Linked DNA regions of Panacibacter ginsenosidivorans. The protein of the gene in region 1 binds, or shares a complex with, the protein of each later gene. Links are inferred from orthologs where the notes say so. Each region holds a gene or a part of one and is shown in the gene's direction. Other genes may lie near its edges. The genes, in order: FRZ67_RS01510 and meaB.

The links.
Region 2: the proteins of FRZ67_RS01510 (region 1) and meaB are in contact, whole or in part, in a crystal structure (PDB 8DPB), measured with the Methylorubrum extorquens proteins. The link is inferred for Panacibacter ginsenosidivorans from one-to-one orthologs. Residues at the interface, in SOR27001.1 of Methylorubrum extorquens: Glu577, Glu578, Asn579, Asp580, Gly581, Arg582, Arg583, Arg585, His596, Ala604, Ser605, Ala608, Asp609, Gly611, Phe612, Asp613, Val614, Asp615, Ile616, Gly617, Pro618, Leu619, Glu625, Arg628, Gln629, Val631, Glu632, Asn633, Asp634, Glu661; in SOR26638.1 of Methylorubrum extorquens: Arg20, Ala21, Ala24, Arg25, Thr28, Ser32, Arg33, Arg34, His37, Thr98, Gly99, Gly100, Ser101, Ile102, Leu103, Lys106, Thr107, Ala110, Ala113, Ile114, Asp115, Arg116, Ala118, Phe119, Ile120, Arg121, Pro122, Pro124.

The regions. Positions count from the first base shown.
Region 1 is NZ_CP042435.1:375,288-378,519, reverse strand. The notes cover bases 296-3,190. They hold FRZ67_RS01510 (acyl-CoA mutase large subunit family protein), read left to right. Parts: upstream 296-910; coding sequence 911-2,470; downstream 2,471-3,190. Other genes in these bases: FRZ67_RS01500 (O-methyltransferase), read left to right, coding at 2,810-3,190; FRZ67_RS01515 (DUF7935 family protein), read left to right, coding at 296-683. In the rest of the region: more of FRZ67_RS01515, read left to right, coding at 177-295; more of FRZ67_RS01500, read left to right, coding at 3,191-3,232. UniProt on the Escherichia coli protein: Catalyzes the interconversion of succinyl-CoA and methylmalonyl-CoA. Could be part of a pathway that converts succinate to propionate.
Region 2 is NZ_CP042435.1:2,494,946-2,498,042, forward strand. The notes cover bases 242-3,001. They hold meaB (methylmalonyl Co-A mutase-associated GTPase MeaB), read left to right. Parts: upstream 242-1,062; coding sequence 1,063-1,941; downstream 1,942-3,001. Other genes in these bases: FRZ67_RS10510 (glycosyltransferase family 9 protein), read left to right, coding at 242-898; FRZ67_RS10520 (FkbM family methyltransferase), read left to right, coding at 2,082-2,876; FRZ67_RS10525 (glycosyltransferase family 4 protein), read left to right, coding at 2,934-3,001. In the rest of the region: more of FRZ67_RS10510, read left to right, coding at 1-241; more of FRZ67_RS10525, read left to right, coding at 3,002-3,097. UniProt on the Escherichia coli protein: Binds and hydrolyzes GTP. Likely functions as a G-protein chaperone that assists AdoCbl cofactor delivery to the methylmalonyl-CoA mutase (MCM) ScpA and reactivation of the enzyme during catalysis.

The DNA.
Region 1 (3,232 bases):
TCAATGATCGCACCTTCCGTAAAGAAACAGGTGCCTGCAAAACTGTATCCATAACTTTAAATTGTATATGCAAATATAAACAGGAACAATAAAATCAGCTTTTATGCTGTTTCGGATTACGAAAATATACCTTCTGCGCACGTTGTTCAGAAACTTATTTTTGCAAAAAATTATATATGCTCGATACAAACCTGCTTATTCTGCTTATTGCTGCCATGGTGATTATTGGCGGTGTTTCTGCTTACATTACTTATTTAAAAATTTCTAAACAAAAATCTTCAGGCGATGATAAAGCAACAGCAGGCATGCAACTGCAGGCCTATGAAAGACTAATATTGCTTACAGACCGTATTGCATTGTCAAATCTTATCAGCCGTTTGAATTTGCCCGGCGCAAGTGCAAGAGAGATGCAGCAGATACTGATCAATAATATAAAGGAAGAGTTCAATTATAATATTTCGCAACAGGTTTATGTAAGCGCTGATGCGTGGACGGCCGTTAAAACACTCAAAGATCAGAATATGCTTATCATTAACCAGTTTGCCAATGCATTGCCACCGGAAGCTACAGCTCTCGATCTTAATAAATTGTTACTCGAATATGCCATGAACGATAAGAAAGGTGCAGTACATGAAATGGTAAGTGAAGTATTAAGTTACGAAGCAAAGAAAGTGATGGCATAATTTTTTGGAGCCATGCTACATTGCTTCTATTAAACTTTCGTTGCGTCGCACCCTTCAACGCTTTATTCTATAATGAACAATTATAATGTAGTTTCCCGAATTTATCAGAACTTGTCTTATGACAAAGCAATACTTCCGCAATTAAAATTTTTTGCAAGTTTGGTTATCAAATATCAACACGTAAACTTTGAAACTTGTAAATCTGTAAACTTTTCAATGCCTGCTCTATGAATGAAAAGAAAAAATTTACTGACAGTGATATAGAGATCAAACAACTGTACACCGCTGCAGACATTATTAATAAAACCGAAGAAACACCCGGGCAATTTCCTTTTACAAGAGGCATACAACCTGATATGTATCGCGGCAAGTTATGGACAATGCGCCAGTATGCCGGTTTCTCCACTGCCGAAGAAAGTAATAAACGTTATCATTATTTATTATCGCAGGGTGTAATGGGTTTAAGTGTTGCATTCGATTTGCCTACTCAAATTGGTTATGACAGTGATCATGATCTTGCAGAAGGTGAGGTTGGTAAAGTTGGTGTTGCTATTGATAGTCTGGAAGATATGGAATTACTTTTCAAAGACATCAAGCTGGAAGAAGTAAGTACATCTATGACCATTAATGCCACAGGTTTCATATTACTTGCGTTGTATGTGGCGCTTGCCAAAAAACAAGGTGCCGATCTTCATAAAATAACCGGCACAATTCAAAACGATATTCTAAAAGAATATGCGGCACGGGGCACTTACATCTATCCGCCGAAACCGTCCATGCGCATCATAACTGATATTTTTGAGTGGTGTGGCAACGAATTACCTAAGTGGAATACCATTTCAATTTCTGGTTACCACATACGCGAAGCAGGGAGCACCGCTGTGCAGGAAATTGCTTTTACACTCAGCAATGGAAAAGCTTATGTAAAAGCAGCTTTGGAAAAAGGAATGGATATTAATGTTTTTGGTAAAAGGCTTTCTTTCTTCTTTAATGCTCACAATAATTTATTTGAAGAAGTAGCCAAGTTTCGTGCAGCAAGAAGAATGTGGGCGCAAATGATGAAGGAACTTGGAGCCACAGATTCCAAAGCAATGATGTTACGCTTTCACACGCAGACAGGCGGCAGCACATTAACTGCACAACAACCATTGAATAATATCAGCCGTGTAACTATTCAAACATTGTCTGCTGTTTTGGGTGGCACACAAAGTCTGCATACCAATGGTTATGATGAAGCGTTAAGTTTACCAACAGAAGAAGCAGCACGTATTGCATTGCGCACACAACAGGTTGTAGCATTTGAAAGTGGCGTTGTTGACACCGTTGATCCACTGGCAGGAAGTTATTTTATAGAATCACTTACAGATGAAGTGGAAGCAAAAGCCTGGGAGCTGATTCATAAAATTGATATACTGGGCGGCAGTGTAAACGCCATTGAAGAAGGTTTTATACAGGATGAAATTGCACGTAGCGCTTATATTTACCAGCAACAGATTGAAAGCAATGAAAAGATAATTGTTGGTGTAAACAAATTCGTGGTTGATGAGAAGAATAATGTACCTGGCTTTAGAATTGATGATAGCATAAGAATTATGCAAGCCGAGAAATTGAAACAATTAAGAAATAAAAGAAATAGCGAAAAAGTAAAAATATCCTTACAGCATTTAGATACTGCTGCAAAAGATGGCAGCAACATTATGCCTTTTGTAATTGAAGCTGTAGAAAATTATTGCACACTTGGTGAAATAGCAGACTGTTTAAGAAATGTGTTTGGAGAGTATAAATGATGGTGGTATTTGCTCATTTATATTCTTCAGTACAAGAGTGCGACGCAACGAAAGCTTAATAGCATTGAAACAGCCGGGTTCATAAAAAAAGCGAAGAAAAACATCTTCGCTTTTTTGTTGGCCTACCTGGACTCGAACCAAGAATAACAGAACCAAAATCTGCTGTGTTACCATTACACCATAGGCCAATCCTTAATTGGGCTGCAAAAATAGCTTCCTGAGCAAAATGTTCCAAAACTTTTTACACTTTACTGCAGAATTGTTTTCGCTTTGGCTTACTGCAATGGTGCTGAATGCTTTACTTTGCGTTTCTGTGAATAGGATATTAATATTTGATTGATGTATTCTCCATTTAAGTTAGGTGTAAAATATCTGCGTTACTGGCTTACTGCTTCAAATGGTAAAGGTCATGGTGTGCATGCTCCATTTGTTTTTGAATTTATTACTGGTGTTTTGAATGACGATGGTTTTTATTATTGTTACCAACAAATAGAGTCAGTAAGAACACAATTGAAGAACGACAACACAGTATTAGAACTGGAAGATTTTGGGGCGGGCTCCCGGGTGCATAGTTCTTACAAAAGAAAAGTTTCAGAAATAGCGAATAGCTCTTTAAAGCCAAAAAAGTTTGCACAGTTGCTTTTCAGAATAGTCAATTTTTATCAACCAAAAAATGTGCTGGAATTAGGAACTTCACTGGGTATTACTACTGCTTATTTAGCCTCGGCAAATAACACAATACCCGTTATTACAATGGAAGGA
Region 2 (3,097 bases), 2.1 Mb from region 1 along the record:
TTATACAAAGCCTGTAATAAATGCATGCAAATTTGTGGATGAGTTTATTGATATACATGATTTCATGTACAAAAAAATTACCATTTGCAATGAAAAGCCACAAGCGATTTTGCACGTTTTCCCTGTTACAAATATTGCCAGACGCGCCAAGCAATTACGCATTCCTATACGCATAGGAACTACTAACAGGCTTTATCATTGGACCACCTGCAATAAATTAATAAAGCTTGGTCGCAAAAATTCTGATTTACACGAGGCGCAACTAAATATTAAGTTGCTGGAAGTATTTGGTATCAATGATGATTATTCGCTACAGGAAATTGCGCAATTGTTTGGTTTGAAAAAGCTACATGATTTAGAACAAGGACTTTGTGCACTTATAAACAAAGACAAGTACAATCTTATTCTTCACCCACACTCGCAGGGAAGTGCAAGAGAATGGGGATTAAAAAACTTTGCAGCGCTTATTCAATTGCTGGATAAAAGCAGGTTCAATATTTTTATTTCCGGTACAAAGAAAGAAAGGGAACAAATGCAGCCACTTTTTGATGCGGCTGGAGAATTTGTTACAGATATTACCGGTATGATGAATCTTGATCAATTCATTTCTTTTATTAATGCATGTGATGGGATTGTTTCTAATAGTACAGGTCCGCTGCATATAGCTGCTGCGCTAAATAAAGATGCTTTGGGCATTTATCCGCCTATGCGGCCTATTCACCCGGGAAGATGGGCGCCATTGGGCGCTAGGGCGCAGGTGTTTGTTTTAGATAAAGACTGTATGGATTGTAAGAATAATAAAATGAGTTGCCATTGCATTACAGAAATACAACCATTGCAAATAAAGAATGCTTTGGACAAAATTGCTGCAACACAACTAACAAAAGCCGAAGTTTAATAGTGTTATTACAGATGAACGGATTGCGACGCAACGATGATGCCATGAAATGCCGCAGCTTGTACCCATAAAATTTGCGGCATTCACTGAGACAAAAAGAAAATAACAGACACCAAAGTAAAAGATTAGCTGGTATCGATGTCATAAAACAGCCATATTAATTAATGAAGCTTGATATAAAAAGTATAGCCAGAAATGTTTCGCTGATTGAAAACCGCATTAGTGGTTTTGAAGAACTATTACTCCGGGCTAATAGCAAGAACACTGCTGCAATAATTGGAATTACAGGCGCACCGGGAGCGGGTAAGAGCACAATAGTGGATGGACTGATACAGGAAATGATCAGCGATGAAAAAAAAATAGCTGTAATCTGTGTTGATCCATCTTCGCCATTTAATATGGGAGCTTTGTTAGGCGACAGGATACGAATGAGTAAATGGTACAACAATGAAAATGTTTTTATTCGTTCGATGGCATCAAGAAAAGCACTGGGCGGATTAAGCCCGATGATCATTGAAGAAACAGAGTATTTAAAAACAACGGGCTTTGATTACATAATTATTGAGACTGTTGGCGTTGGCCAAAACGAAGTGGACATAGCTGGCCTCGCAGATGTAACGATTGTTGTAACGGTTCCTGAAGGTGGAGATGAAATACAGACGATGAAATCCGGCATCATGGAAATTGCTGATATTTTTGTTGTAAATAAATGCGACAGGCCTGAAGCCGACAGGTTTGTAAAATTTCTGCATTCAATGCTGGCGCCGGTTTTCAGCAGGAGTAAAGAAGAAATTCCTGTAATAAAAACCATTGCAGAAAAGCATGAAGGAGTAAATGAATTATATAAAAAGATTATTACGATACTTAATAACTCAAAGAAATCTGAAAAGAAATATAGGTTATTGGCAGAGAGAGCTTACCAGCTTATACAATCTAAACGCATGGAAGATGTAAGTAAAGAAAATTTAGTAAAGCAAATAAAAGAAGATTCACAACAAGAGGATCAATTTAACCTTTACCGATTTATTAAAAATTTTGAATAATATTTTGCACCCGGCCGCAGCATAAATATTAAGCATCTGTTGCGTCGCACACTTGTACTATTGAATACAGATCAGCAATGTAATGCCATGAATAAAATGTTTCTTTGCAAAAATAAGTTCATCATACAGAAAATTAAAGTATGGCAATTTCAGGATTCAAAAGATATTTAAAGCTTATAAAGAATGTAGAAAATCCATGGGAATATTTTCTCAACAAAAGAAAACGCCATGAGAAAAATTTAAACTTTACCACACGTCCTAATAAAATTTCCTTTGATGTGTCTTCGGGTATTTATCTGGTGTTCAAAGAAATATTTATGAGCGATGTTTACAACATCGACGAGCTGTTAAAAAAAATTCCTGAAAAACCTGTTATTGTTGATATTGGCGCTAATGTTGGTTTTTTTGACATGCTGATATTATCCAAATTACCGGGAGCAACTATTTATGCTTATGAGCCGCTGCCTGTGAATGTTGCTAAGTTGAATAAGATCATTTCAGAAAACCCGCAAATAAAAGACGCCATCAGTGTTTATCAATGTGCAGTTACCGGTAATTCCAAAGAAGCACTTGAATTGTACATGGAAGACACAGACGATAGCCAGGTAGTAGCTTCTGTCTTTTCTGGTTTCAACAAGAACAATACTAAAAAAATATCTGTTCCTTCTATTACTTTAACAGAGATCATTACAGGAAATAAACTGGAAGAGATCGATCTTTTAAAAATTGATTGTGAAGGAAGTGAATACGACATTATTTATAACACTGATGCTGAAATTATAAAACGAGCAAAATTTATTGCTTTAGAAATTCATGATCTTGATGAAAAGAATAACTTCAGGGAAATGAAAAAATATCTTACCTCTTTAGGTTACCAGTTAACAGCAGAACCTATAAATGACTTTTGCTATGCTGTTGAGGCAATAAGGCAATGATGAATTTTCTGAAGCATGCGACAAAAACAGAAGCATATATTGTTTGATTGTGAGCGAATGAAATATCCTCACACTGGGTTGTACTATTTTTGTTTACAACTTGGGCTTGCACTAACACGTAACATAAACGTAGAAAAAGAAGATATTTCATTTTACCTGCCGTCCTCCGTTGGAAAATTATTCGGCGAAAAATATAATTACATCTCTCAAAGCAGTTTGCA